3 regions of the Streptomyces sp. NPDC093801 genome follow, and region 1 is predicted to be linked to each of the others. Evidence: riboswitches for the same ligand, from Rfam matches in the RefSeq annotation. Region 1 holds a riboswitch; each other region holds the start of a gene.

Region 1 (4,175 bases):
CGGGCGGCTGGCCGCGCTCGTCGGCGCGTACGAGATGCTGCACGAGGTGCGGGGCCGCGGGCTGATGATCGGCATCGAGTTCGGCCGGCCGTCCTCGCTGGGGCTGCGCAGCCGCTGGACGATGCTCCAGGCGGCCCGCAAGGGGCTGTTCGCGCAGATGGTCGTGGTCCCGCTGCTGAACCGGCACCGGATCCTCACCCAGGTCTCGGGGGACCACCTGGAGGTCATCAAGCTCATTCCGCCGCTGATCGTGGACGAGGCGGACGTGGACCGGTTCGTCGGCGCCTTCCGGGAGGTCATGGACGAGGCGCACGGCGGCGGCTCGCTGATGTGGGACTTCGGCCGGACCCTGGTGAAGCAGGCCGTGGCGGACCGCTAGGGCCTGTCGTCACACTCCCGTCCGCCCCGCCCTGCGGACGACGACGGGACTTCGACGACCGGCCCTGGGCCCCGGCCCGGGCGCGGCGGTGTGCCCGCCGCGCCCGGCCCCGGGGCGCGTCAGTCCAGCAGCCGGTCCCGCAGCCGCTCCCGCGTCTGCGGGGCGAGCCCGAGGCCCACGGCGAGGTAGCGCTCGATCCCGCCCCAGTGCGTGTCGATGGTCTCGTAGGCGGCCACCAGGTACTCGGCGCGGGCGTCGAACAGCGGCGCCAGCAGCCCGGTCACCTCGGGGGACCGGGTCTCGGGCGTGTCGTCGGCGCGCTGGAGCCGGTAGCGGTTGTGCGGGGCGTTCGACTCCAGGTAGTCCGCCACGATCGCCTCACGGTCGACGCCGAGCGCGAGCAGGGTGACGGCGATCGACAGGCCCGCCCGGTCCTTGCCCGCCGCGCAGTGCAGCAGGGCCGGGACGCTGTCCTCGGCGAGCGCGTGCAGCACCCGGCCGTGCTCGGCGGTGCGGTCGCGGATCATCTCGCGGTACGACTCCGCCATGCGGGCGGCCGCCCTGCCCCCGCCCAGGAGGCCGCGGAGCCGGTCGAGGTCGCCTTCGCGGACCGTCTTCCAGAACTGTCCGCCGTCGGCCGGGTCCGAGAGGGGGATGTTCACGTTGCGCACGCCCGGCAGCGCCACGTCCGGGCCCTCCGTGGCCCGGTCGGCGCCGTTGCGGAAGTCGAAGACCGTGTGCAGGCCGAGCGAGGCGAGGAACGCCGCATCGGTTTCGGTGGCATGTGCCAGATGTCCGCTTCGGTAGAGTCGTCCCGACCTGACCCTCCGTCCGTCCGTGGTCGGCAAACCGCCCACATCGCGGAAATTGCGCACTCCGGTCATCTCGGACGTGCGCTCGTCCCGTGCCGGGAGGTCCTGAGGTATCTGCTGGGTCACGTGTTCTCCTCCGCGTGCTGCCGCGTGTCCGAATTGCTCTGGTTAGGACCAACTTGCCGTAGGTGGACGTGAGATCGGGCCGAACCCCGTGAGCCAGATCATACGGTGACCGAGCGTGCCTGATCGCGAAATCGGAATTCCTTTGCCGGGGCGGCCGTTGCGGGTCCGGAATGGACGCAGGGTGACCGGAATTCCGTTGATCCCTCATACCTGCTATTGCGTCAGGGAATTCGCGGCTTGTTGGCCGCCGTCCCGCTGGATTACCTTCGCGAGCGATCCGGGTGGACCGCCTCATCCTGCCGCCTCCCGGAAACCGCACCCGACCAACCACGCACGCGGCAGGAGCGGGGGAACCATGCAGGCCGCCGTTCCGGACCCATTCCGGTACGGCTCGGGGTGAAGCCGTTCCGGTGATCCGCTTCCGCGGACGTTCCCGTGCGGCCGGACATCTCCAGTCCGAACCCGACAGCTCACCTCGCAGGCGCCGGAGAGGAATTCGCCATGCCCGGAAAGGGTAAGCACCGCCGTCCGAAGTCCCGTTCCATATCCCGGGGGATCGCCTTCGCCGGGACGGGTGGCGCGGTCCTCGCGCTGCCGCTCGTGGGTGCCGCCGGCGCCCACGCGGCCGCCCCGGCCGCCGTGGCCCCGGCCGCGGCGCCCGCCCAGGCCCCGGCGGCGTTCCGGGCGGCCGCGCCCGCCGCCGCCCCCGCCGTCTACACCGTCGTGCCGGGCGACTGCCTCTCGGCGATCGCCGCCGAGCGCGGGCTGTCCGGCGGCTGGGAGCGGCTGTACGCCGACAACCGGGAGGCCGTCGGCGAGGACCCGTCCCTCATCCACCCGGGCCTGCGCCTGACCCTCGACGGGCAGGGCGCGGCCCCTGCCGCGAAGGCGCCTGAGGCGCCGGCCGAGGAGTCCTCCAGCGGTGCTCCGGCGGCCGACGAGGGTGCGGCCGACGCCGCTCCGGCCGACGGCTCCGCCGCCGGATCGGGCGCGGAGCAGGCCGCGGCAGCGGCCGAGCCGAAGGGCTCCGCCGCCCCCTCCCGTGGAATGAACCAGTCCGCGCCCGCCGCGCAGTCCGCGCCCGCGAGCGCCGCCGGGTTCGTCGCCCCCGTCAGCGGCGGCATCTCCACCCAGTACCGCACGCCCGGCGCCATGTGGTCCTCCGGGTACCACACCGGCGTCGACTTCATCGCGAGCACCGGCACCACCGTGCGGGCCGTCGGCGCGGGCACCGTGGTTTCCGCAGGCTGGGGAGGTGCGTACGGCAACGAGGTCGTCATCCGGCACGCGGACGGCAAGTACTCCCAGTACGGCCACCTCTCCCAGCTGAACGTCTCGACGGGGCAGGCGGTCAGCGCCGGCCAGGCCATCGGGCTCTCCGGCGCCACCGGCAACGTGACCGGTCCGCACCTGCACTTCGAGATCCGCACGGGTCCGTCGTACGGCTCCGACATCGACCCGCTGGCCTACCTCCGCTCCAAGGGCGTCAACGTCTGACGACCCCCGCGGCGGAGCGCCGACGCGCACGGGGCCGGGACCCGAGGGGGGGTCCCGGCCCCGTGTGTACTTATTCCTTATCCCCCGGGTGGTATAGATCACGGTCCGTCAACCCCTCATTACGTTGGCGTAGGTTGGCGACGGGGGTGAAGGATGGGTTCCCGTGGCAGCGACGAAGACGACACTCAAGACCATCGGCTCGTACGCGGCGATCGGGGACAGCTTCACCGAAGGCGTGGGGGACCCGGGACCCGGGGATTCGTATCTCGGCTGGGCGGACCGCTTCGCCGTGCTCCTGGCGGATCAGCGCGACGAGCACGACTTCCGGTACGCGAACCTGGCGGTACGGGGCAAAATACTCGACCAGATCGTGGAGGAGCAGGTTCCCCGGGCCAAGGAACTGGCCCCCGACCTCGTCTCCTTCTGTGCGGGCGGCAACGACATCATCCGGCCCGGCAGCGACCCCGACGACGTGGCGGCCCGGTTCGAGGCGGCCGTGGCCGACCTCGCCGGTGCCGTGGGCCTCGTCATGATCACCACCGGCTTCGACACCCGGGGCGTGCCGGTCCTCAAGCACCTGAGGGGCAAGATCGCGACGTACAACGTCCATGTGCGCGCCATCGCCGACCGCTACGGCTGCCCGGTGCTCGACCTCTGGTCGCTGAAGACCGTACAGGACCGCCGGGCCTGGGACGGCGACCGCCTCCACCTCTCGCCCGAGGGCCACACCCGCGTCGCGCTGCGCGCCGCGCAGGTCCTCGGCTACGAGGTCCCGGCCGACCCGGACCAGCCCTGGCCGCCGGCCGCGCCGCGCGGCTCCGTGGACGTCACCCGGGACAACATCCAGTGGGCCCGCGAGCACCTCGTGCCCTGGATCGGGCGCCGGCTGCGCGGGGAGTCCTCCGGCGACAACGTCGAGGCCAAGCGCCCGGACCTGCTCCCGCTGTAGCCCGCACGGCCGGGCCCGGCACCCGGCCGGGCCCGCCGCGGGTCCCCCGCGCGGGGCCCGCCGCGGGACCGGGCGGGCCGCCGGGACGCGGCCGGGCGGAATCCTGGGAAGCCGGTGCGCGTTGGGATGGTCGGGGCGTACGCCCGTCCCACCCCGCCCGCACTACCCAGGAGGCGCCTTGACCGGCTCCCTTCCCCTGCGTCCCCGGCTGCGCGCCCTGCGGCCCGAAGCCTTCGGCGCGGACCCGTCCGGCGCGCGGCTGGAGCGCATCCTGCGCTCGCCCCACTTCGCCGACGGCGTCTTCCAGAACCCGGTGGGGGCCCGGACCAGGCCTTCCGGCTCGATGCTGGAGTTCGCCAAGATCTACTTCCACAAGGAGCAGCGGATCCGGCGCAACCCCGGCGCGCCGATC
Region 2 (4,175 bases), on a different contig from region 1:
CGCCCGGTCGGTGAAGCGGATGCGCACCTATCTCGGGGAACTGATCCACCGGAAGCGGGACGATCTGGGCAATGACCTCATCTCCGACCTGATCCGGGCGAGCGACCACGGCGACCACCTCACCGAGGCCGAGGCGACGGCGATGGCCTTCATCCTGCTCTTCGCCGGCTTCGAGACGACCGTGAACCTCATCGGCAACGGCGTCCACTCCCTCTTCATGAACCCCGGCCAGCGTGCCCTCCTCCAGGACTCCCTCGCGGCGGGCGAGACCGCCCTGCTGGAGACGGGCATCGAGGAGCTGCTGCGCTACGACGGCCCGGTGGAGCTGGCCACCTGGCGGTTCGCCACCCAGCCGCTGACCCTCGGCGGGCAGGACATCGCCGTCGGCGACCCCGTCCTGGTGGTTCTCGCGGCAGCCGACCGCGACCCCGCCCGCTTCGCCGACCCGGACGCGCTCGATCTCTCCCGGAGTGACAATCAGCACCTCGGATACGGCCACGGGATCCACTACTGCCTGGGGGCCCCGCTCGCCCGCCTGGAGGGCCAGACGGCGCTCGCGACTTTGCTGAAGCGTCTGCCGGATCTGGAACTTGCCATTCCCCCTACGGACCTGCGCTGGCGCGGCGGACTCATCATGCGGGGGCTGCGCACCCTCCCCGTCCGCTTCACAGTCCCGAACGCCTGAGGCGCGTGCGAAGCCCGGCGGGGCGGCGGAACTGACCGGAATTCAGTCTTCGGCCCAACTTGTGACATCCGTTCGAAGGCGGCTAGGTTCTGCCGTTACCCCGCCGTTATACGAAAGGTGCAGGCACATGCTTCCCGGGAACGGCCGCCACAGACGACCCCGTCAGGTCCCCGCCATCGTCGTCACCGCCGGAGTCACTGGCTCCGCGCTGGCCCTGCCGCTGCTCGCCGCCACGGGCGCGAGCGCGGCCGACACCGCGACGTGGGACAAGGTCGCCGACTGCGAGAGCGGCGGCACGTGGAGCGCCAACTCCGGCGGCGGGACCTACGGCGGTCTCCAGTTCACCCTGGACCAGTGGAAGAACGCGGGCGGGCTCGAGTTCGCGGAGCGCCCCGACCTGGCGAGCCGCTCGCAGCAGATAGCCGTCGCCGAGCGGGTGCTGGAGTCCCAGGGCCCCGAGGCGTGGTCGCTGTGCTCCGCCTCGGCGGGGCTGTCCAAGAACGGGCCGAAGCCCGACGTGGACACGGGCAAGACGCCCGGGCCGGTCGCCCCCAGCCCGGTCCGGCCCGACTTCTCGGTGCCCGACACCGGCAAGGGCAAGTCCTCCACGGACTTCGGAGCGCCCACCCCGGCGCCCGGTGCGCCCGGCCCGAGCGTGCTGCCGGACTACCCGCTGGGTGCCACCAGCGGACTGCCCGTCATGCCGGAGCCGGACTACGCCGTGCCGCCCACCCCGAGCACCGGACCCACCGTCCCGCCCACCGGTCCGGCGAACCCGGGCAACCCGGGCAACCCGGGCAACCCGGGCAACGGGAACGGTCAGGGCAACCAGAACGGCCAGGGAAACCAGGGCAATCAGGGCAACTCCAACAACCAGGGCAACCCGGCCAATCCGACCACCCCGGGCACCCCGACCGCCCCGGTCGACCCGACGGCCCCGGCAACCCCGGGTGCCACGCCCTCCCCTTCGGCCACTCCCGCCCCCGGCGCGTCGGAGGGCAACGGCAAGCACCGCGGCCCCGCCGCGATCGAGGTGCCCGCGGCCCCTGGCACGGCGTCAGCCGCCGCCGCGGAGCCCGTGTACACCGTGAAGCCGGGCGACAGCCTCGCGGCCATCGCGGACGCCAACGGCCTCAAGGGGGGCTGGAGCGCCCTCTACAAGGCCAACGAGCAGGTCATCGGCACGGACGCGGACCTCATCAAGCCCGGCCAGAACCTGGATCTAACCAAGAAATAGGGGTAGTTCGGGCAGTCGATAAGGGCTGAATGTCTGTTATCGGCAAGTGAGACATGCATCTCTTCCGGACAACTGGCGTGTCTCATTCCGGAACTTCCGCAAACCCCGCTCCGACCTGCGCAAACGCACTCCCGAGGATGGCAAGTAGGCCGGTTTCTCCCCAAAATCACACGTTGAACATCGGGGAGAGACCTGCCTACCTTCTGAGTCGCCCGCCACCGCGGGCTCCTTCGACCGCATCGCCGAATCCTGCCGGCGGCCGGAGGGAACAGTCGTCGCGCAAGCGCCGTTGGCAGGAGCGGGGGAACCAAGGTAGGCGCCGGGAAAGGCCGTTGAGAGACGGTCCGCGTACCGGCTAGGGGTGAAGACGCGCAACTGCGCGGCCGGGCAACTCATCCGCCCGAACCCGACAGCTCACCTCGAAGGCGTCGGTGAGGAGAACTCCATGCTGCTTTCCGGCAAGGGCAAGCACCGCCGCGGCTCCAAGGCCGTCCGCATCGTCACGCTCGCCGGTGTCGCCGGTGTGGCCGTCGCCGCCCCGCTGATGGCCGCCGGCTCCGCCAGCGCCGCCACGGTCTCGGAGTGGGACAAGGTCGCCTCCTGCGAGTCCGGCGGCAACTGGTCCATCAACACCGGCAACGGTTACTACGGCGGCCTCCAGTTCTCCGCCTCCACGTGGGCCGCGTACGGCGGCAAGGCGTACGCCGCGCAGGCCAACCAGGCCACGAAGTCGCAGCAGATAGCCATCGCCGAGAAGGTCCTCAAGGGCCAGGGCAAGGGCGCCTGGCCGTCCTGCGGCGTCGGCCTGTCCAACTCCGCCTACAACGGCGGCGGCTCGACCACCACCCCGGCCAAGCCGAAGCCGGAGACCAAGCCGGCCCCGGCCAAGCCCGCCCCGGCGAAGCCCTCCACCCCGAAGGCCGACACCGAGACCAAGAGCACCGGCTCCGGCTCCGGCAACTGGACCCCGTCCAAGCCGGCCCCGTCGAAGCCGTCCGCCCCGAAGGGCGGCACCCCGGCGACCGGCAACGGCTCCTACACGGTCCAGGAGGGCGACACCCTCGGTACCATCGCGGAGGCCAACGGCGTCAAGGGCGGCTGGGAGAAGCTCTTCGACCTGAACAAGGACACCGTCAAGGACGCCGACCTCATCTTCCCGGGCCAGAAGCTGAAGCTCAGCTGAACTCCCGCGTAACACCCGCGCGCCGGCCCCCGGGGCCGGCGCGCGCTTGAGCACCACCCCCGGCACGGCCCGTGGCATCGACGCCCGGCGCGCATCCCTTCGCGCGCCGGGCGTCGTCATGTCCGGGCCGCGCCCGCGCGCCGCACGGACCGGGCCCCGCACGCCCGGGCCGCGCCCCCGCATGCCCGGCGCCGGGTCCCGTGAACCCGCGCCGCGGGAGGGCATGGCGCGTCAGAGGCCCGTCACGGCTCCACTTTTCCGGGGTCCTATGTCCTGGAAGGCGGGTATTCGGTCCCTTTTTCGTCCCAGGACCCGGGCGGTCGGCCGGCCGACCGCCCGGAGCCGGTTAGGCTCTAGTCGGCGAGGCCGTCCAAGGCCCCACGCCACCGCACACCCAGCGTCACATCCCAGAAGGAGATGCTCGTGCCGTCCATCGACGTCGTCGTAGCCCGGGAAATCCTGGACTCCCGAGGCAACCCCACGGTCGAGGTCGAGGTGGGCCTCGACGACGGCAGCACCGGCCGTGCTGCCGTTCCGTCCGGCGCCTCCACCGGTGCCTTCGAGGCCATCGAGCTCCGTGACGGTGACCCCAACCGTTACATGGGCAAGGGTGTCGAGAAGGCCGTCCTCGCGGTCATCGAGCAGATCGGCCCGGAGCTCGTCGGCTACGACGCCACCGAGCAGCGCCTGATCGACCAGGCCATGTTCGACCTCGACGCCACCGACAACAAGGGCTCCCTCGGCGCCAACGCCATCCTCGGCGTCTCCCTCGCCGTCGCGCACGCCGCGTCGGAGGCCTCGGACCTCCCGCTCTTCCGCTACCTCGGCGGTCCGAACGCGCACCTGCTGCCCGTTCCGATGATGAACATCCTCAACGGCGGGTCGCACGCCGACTCCAACGTGGACATCCAGGAGTTCATGATCGCCCCGATCGGCGCGGAGTCCTTCTCCGAGGCGCTGCGCTGGGGTGCCGAGGTCTACCACACCCTCAAGAAGGTCCTGCACGCCAAGGGCCTGTCCACCGGCCTGGGCGACGAGGGCGGCTTCGCCCCGAACCTGGAGTCCAACCG
Region 3 (4,175 bases), on a different contig from region 1:
CCGCCCCGGCCAGCGGGTCGTCGCGGTCGAGGTCAACCTCGCGGCCCCGCTCGACGCCGAGCCCGACGGCCTCGACGGAGTGGCCACGATCATGGCCCGCGCCCTGTCGGAGGGCACCGACAAGCGCTCCGCCGAGGAGTTCGCGGCCGAGCTGGAGCGCTGCGGCGCCACCCTCGACGCCCATGCCGACCACCCCGGCCTGCGCGTCTCCCTGGAGGTCCCGGCCTCCCGCCTGCCCAAGGCCCTCGGGCTGCTCGCCGAGGCGCTGCGCGCGCCCGCCTTCGACGACGGCGAGGTCGCCCGGCTGGTGCGCAACCGGCTGGACGAGATCCCGCACGAGCAGGCCAACCCGCAGCGCCGCGCCGCCAAGGAGCTCTCCAAGGAGCTGTTCCCGGCCGCGCTGCGCATGTCCCGCCCCCGCCAGGGCACCGAGGAGACGGTCGCGCGGATCGACTCCGCCGCCGTCCGCGCCTTCTACGAGGCCCACGTGCGCCCCTCGACCGCCACCGCGGTGGTCGTCGGCGACCTGACCGGCATCGACCTGGACGCCGTCCTCGCCGACACCCTGGGCGCCTGGACGGGCGGCACCGCCGCGCCCCGGCCGGTGCCCCCGGTGACGGCCGACGACACGGGCCGCGTGATCATCGTGGACCGGCCCGGCGCGGTCCAGACGCAGCTGCTGATCGGCCGGATCGGCCCGGACCGGCACGACATCGTCTGGGCCCCCCAGGTCCTGGGCACGTACTGCCTCGGCGGCACCCTGACCTCCCGCCTGGACAAGGTGCTGCGCGAGGAGAAGGGCTACACGTACGGCGTGCGCGCCTTCGGCCAGGTGCTGCGCTCCACGGCCGACGGCACGGGCGCCTCGATGCTCGCCATCAGCGGCTCGGTGGACACCCCCAACACCGGTCCGGCGCTGGAGGACCTGTGGCAGGTGCTGCGCACCCTCGCCGCCGGGGGCCTGACGGACGCCGAGCGGGACGTGGCGGTGCAGAACCTGGTGGGCGTGGCCCCGCTGAAGTTCGAGACGGCCGCCTCGGTGGCCGGGACCCTCGCCGACCAGGTCGAGCAGGAGCTGCCGGACGACTACCAGGCGCGGCTGTACGCGCGGCTGGCCGAAACCGGTACGGCGGAGGCCACTTCGGCGGTCGTGAACGCCTTCCCGGTGGACCGGCTGGTCACGATCCTCGTGGGCGACGCGGCGCAGATCGAGGAGCCGGTCCTGGCCCTCGGCATCGGTGAGGTCACGGTCGTCACCAACTGACCGGCGGCCGACCGGCAACTGACCGGCGGTCGGCCTGTTTCCGAGGGGGTCCGGTGGAGCATCCACCGGGCCCCCTTTGTCCGTTTAGTGGTGTGGTTTCAGGTATGTGGTGTGGCGTACGCAACAAATCCGCGCGTCTGTTTGGCGATTGACTGATGATCCGCCTAGCGTCAGGCGTGCTGTCCGTCACTTGTGCCAGCCGCACCCGCGGCACCGGGCAGCGATCGCCGAGTCCCCGTCAGGCGCGAGCCTGGGGAGCCGGGGACCCACATCAGTCCCTGGGGTGAATCGGACCGCCTCGCCAGAGGGGGCCCGTAGGAGACCTTCCTGCTCCGAACCCGTCAGCTAACCCGGTAGGCGAGAGGGAAGGAAAGGATCACCCCCGCCATGGCGTTTGGCAGTCGTGCAGCCGGTTCCGGTAAGCACCGCGGTTCGAGCCGTCTGAGCCGCAAGACCGCCGGCTACGCCGGCATAGCCGCCCTCGCCACCACGGGCGTGGTCGGCACCCTGGCGGCCCCGGCCTTCGCCGCCGACTCCCACGGCGGCCCGTCCCTCGAGGACACCGGCGCGCTGAACGCCGTCGTCGTCGCCGACGGCCTCCAGGACGACATCGAGACCCAGGCCGAGACCCAGCAGAGCGCCGCCGAGGCCGTCGCGGCCCAGGCGCAGGCCGAGGCCGACGCCAAGACGCGCGCCGCCGAGGCGAAGCGCACCGCCGAGGCCAAGGAGAAGGCCGAGCGCGAGGCCGCCGAGAAGGCCGCCCAGGAAGAGGCCCGCAAGCGCCTCAACACCTTCGTGGCCCCGATCACCGGCTCCTACGTCAGCACCCAGTACGGCGCGGGCGGCGGCATGTGGTCCTCCGGCAGCCACACCGGCATCGACTTCCACGCCGACGAGGGCACCGTCGTCCACGCGGTGGGTGCGGGCACCATCGTCGAGGCCGGCTGGGGCGGCGCCTACGGCAACAACGTCGTGATCCGCCACAACGACGGCACCTACACCCAGTACGGGCACATGAACTCGCTGAGCGTCTCGGTCGGCCAGACGGTCTCCGCGGGCCAGCAGATCGGCCTGTCGGGTTCCACCGGCAACTCCAGCGGCCCGCACCTGCACTTCGAGGCCCGCACCGGCGCCACCTACGGCACGGACATCAACCCCCTGGCCTACCTGCGCCAGCACGGTGTCGGCATCTGACCCCGTCCCTCTTCGAAGAAGGCCCCGGCTCCCCGAGCCGGGGCCTTCTCCGTTCCGCCGGTTCCGCGGGTTTCCGCCGTTCCGCGCGTTCCCCCGTTCCGGATTTCCGGGCTTTCTCGGAAATCCGCACGTGTTGCAATAGAGTCGCATCACGGCACGGTCGATCGGAACGAAACCCAGCGGAGGTCCGGCCTTGCGTATTCCGGCGCACGCGGTGTGCACAGCCATTCGTGACGATATCGTCTCCGGTTTCTTCGGGCCGGGCGGCCGGCTGACCGAGGAGGTGCTGGCCCGCCGCTACGGGGTCTCGCGCGTGCCGGTGCGCGAGGCGCTGCGCACGCTGGAGTCCGAGGGGTTCGTCACCACGCGGCGGCACGCCGGGGCGTGCGTCGCGGAGCCGGGCGAGCAGGAGGCGGCCGACCTGCTGGAGCTGCGGATGCTGCTGGAGCCGCTGGCCGCCTCCCGCGCGGCCCGGCGGCGCACCGAGGCGCACCTGAAGGTGCTGCGGGGGCTGGTGCGGCTGGGTCAGGAGCGGGCCAGGAGGGCGCAGGGGGAGGACCTGCGGGCGCTGGGGAGCTGGTTCCACGAAACCCTGGCCCAGGCGTCCGGCAGCCCCGGGCTGATCGCGCTGCTGACGCAGACCCGGCGCAAGATCGCCTGGATGTACGAGGTGGGGGCGCCCGTGCGGCCGGCGGACTCCTGGGCGGAGCACGGGGCGCTCGTGGACGCGGTGGCCCGGGGGGACGCGGAACGGGCCCGTGCGCTGGCCGCGCTGCACGCGGAGCGGGCGTCGGGCGCTTTCCGGCCGAAGGTGAGGACTTTGCAACGTGCCGTAAACGCGGCGGGTGGCCGGAATTAACGCGGGGCGCGTAGAAAAGGGATCCGCGGTGGAATTTCTTTTCGGTTGCGCCGGTGCGTTCCGGCCAATTCCGGCGGTACGGGTCCGCCGACGGGTATTTCCGGCTGAGCGATTATCGCCGGGGGCCGGGGGCCGGGGGCCGGGGGCCGGGGGCCGGGGGCCGGGGACCGCTGGGCGCGGGCGCCGGCTGGCCGCCGGGCCGCCGGGACGGCACGAAGCCGCGGCCCCAGGACGGCGGGACCGCGGCTTCGGGTGGAGACGAAGGGATCAGACCGTCTCGGGGAGTTCCTCCAGGCCCTCCGCGACCAGCTTCGCGAGGCGGTCCAGCGCGGCCTCCGCGCCGTCGGCCTCGGACGCGAGGACGATCTCCTCGCCGCCCTGGGCGCCCAGGCCCAGGACCGCCAGCATGGAAGCGGCGTTGACGGGGTCGCCGCCCGCCTTCGCGATGGTCACGGGGACGCCGGAAGCGGTCGTCGCGCGGACGAAGATCGAGGCGGGACGAGCGTGCAGGCCCTCGGCCCAGCCGACGTTGACGCGGCGCTCTGCCATGGTGATGCCCTTCAGGTTCTCGTGGTTGTCTAGACCAGTCTCTCACGTCACCCGGAATGCTCGGACCGGCCTTCGGCCCGACCCCGCGGCCGTTCGGCCCCGCTCAGCTTTGCACTGATCCGTCCCGGTACGCCTCATTCCCGGCGTACGCGCCGCCCGGCCTGTCGGCGGCGCCCGGCCGCCCGGCCGGATCCTGCCCTTAGGCTGGCCCCATGACCACCGCGTCGGACCCCTCGTACCCGGCCCACTGGGAAGCGGACGTCGTGCTGCGCGACGGCGGCACCGCCCGGATCCGCCCCATCACGACCG

What was found. A riboswitch is a leader RNA that binds a small molecule or an ion and turns the genes downstream of it on or off. The one in region 1 is predicted to bind cyclic di-AMP.
Positions count from the first base shown of each region.
Region 2: it holds a riboswitch for cyclic di-AMP, as region 1 does, so the genes downstream of both, AB0469_RS09805 (transglycosylase family protein) here and AB0469_RS23840 (LysM peptidoglycan-binding domain-containing M23 family metallopeptidase) in region 1, are expected to answer to the same signal.
Region 3: it holds a riboswitch for cyclic di-AMP, as region 1 does, so the genes downstream of both, AB0469_RS11310 (M23 family metallopeptidase) here and AB0469_RS23840 (LysM peptidoglycan-binding domain-containing M23 family metallopeptidase) in region 1, are expected to answer to the same signal.

Region 1 is NZ_JBFBDP010000020.1:154,129-158,303, reverse strand. It holds gene AB0469_RS23850 (aspartate aminotransferase family protein) at 1-379, shown strand, start outside; gene AB0469_RS23845 (tyrosine-protein phosphatase) at 499-1,263, opposite strand; cyclic di-AMP (ydaO/yuaA leader) riboswitch at 1,628-1,814, shown strand; gene AB0469_RS23840 (LysM peptidoglycan-binding domain-containing M23 family metallopeptidase) at 1,819-2,814, shown strand; gene AB0469_RS23835 (SGNH/GDSL hydrolase family protein) at 2,978-3,763, shown strand; gene AB0469_RS23830 (MBL fold metallo-hydrolase) at 3,942-4,175, shown strand, end outside.
Region 2 is NZ_JBFBDP010000007.1:81,314-85,488, reverse strand. It holds gene AB0469_RS09815 (cytochrome P450) at 1-685, shown strand, start outside; gene AB0469_RS09810 (transglycosylase family protein) at 813-1,922, shown strand; cyclic di-AMP (ydaO/yuaA leader) riboswitch at 2,197-2,365, shown strand; gene AB0469_RS09805 (transglycosylase family protein) at 2,368-3,105, shown strand; gene eno (phosphopyruvate hydratase) at 3,523-4,175, shown strand, end outside.
Region 3 is NZ_JBFBDP010000008.1:123,771-127,945, forward strand. It holds gene AB0469_RS11305 (pitrilysin family protein) at 1-1,264, shown strand, start outside; cyclic di-AMP (ydaO/yuaA leader) riboswitch at 1,480-1,639, shown strand; gene AB0469_RS11310 (M23 family metallopeptidase) at 1,652-2,458, shown strand; gene AB0469_RS11315 (GntR family transcriptional regulator) at 2,652-3,317, shown strand; gene AB0469_RS11320 (HPr family phosphocarrier protein) at 3,585-3,866, opposite strand; gene AB0469_RS11325 (GNAT family N-acetyltransferase) at 4,079-4,175, shown strand, end outside.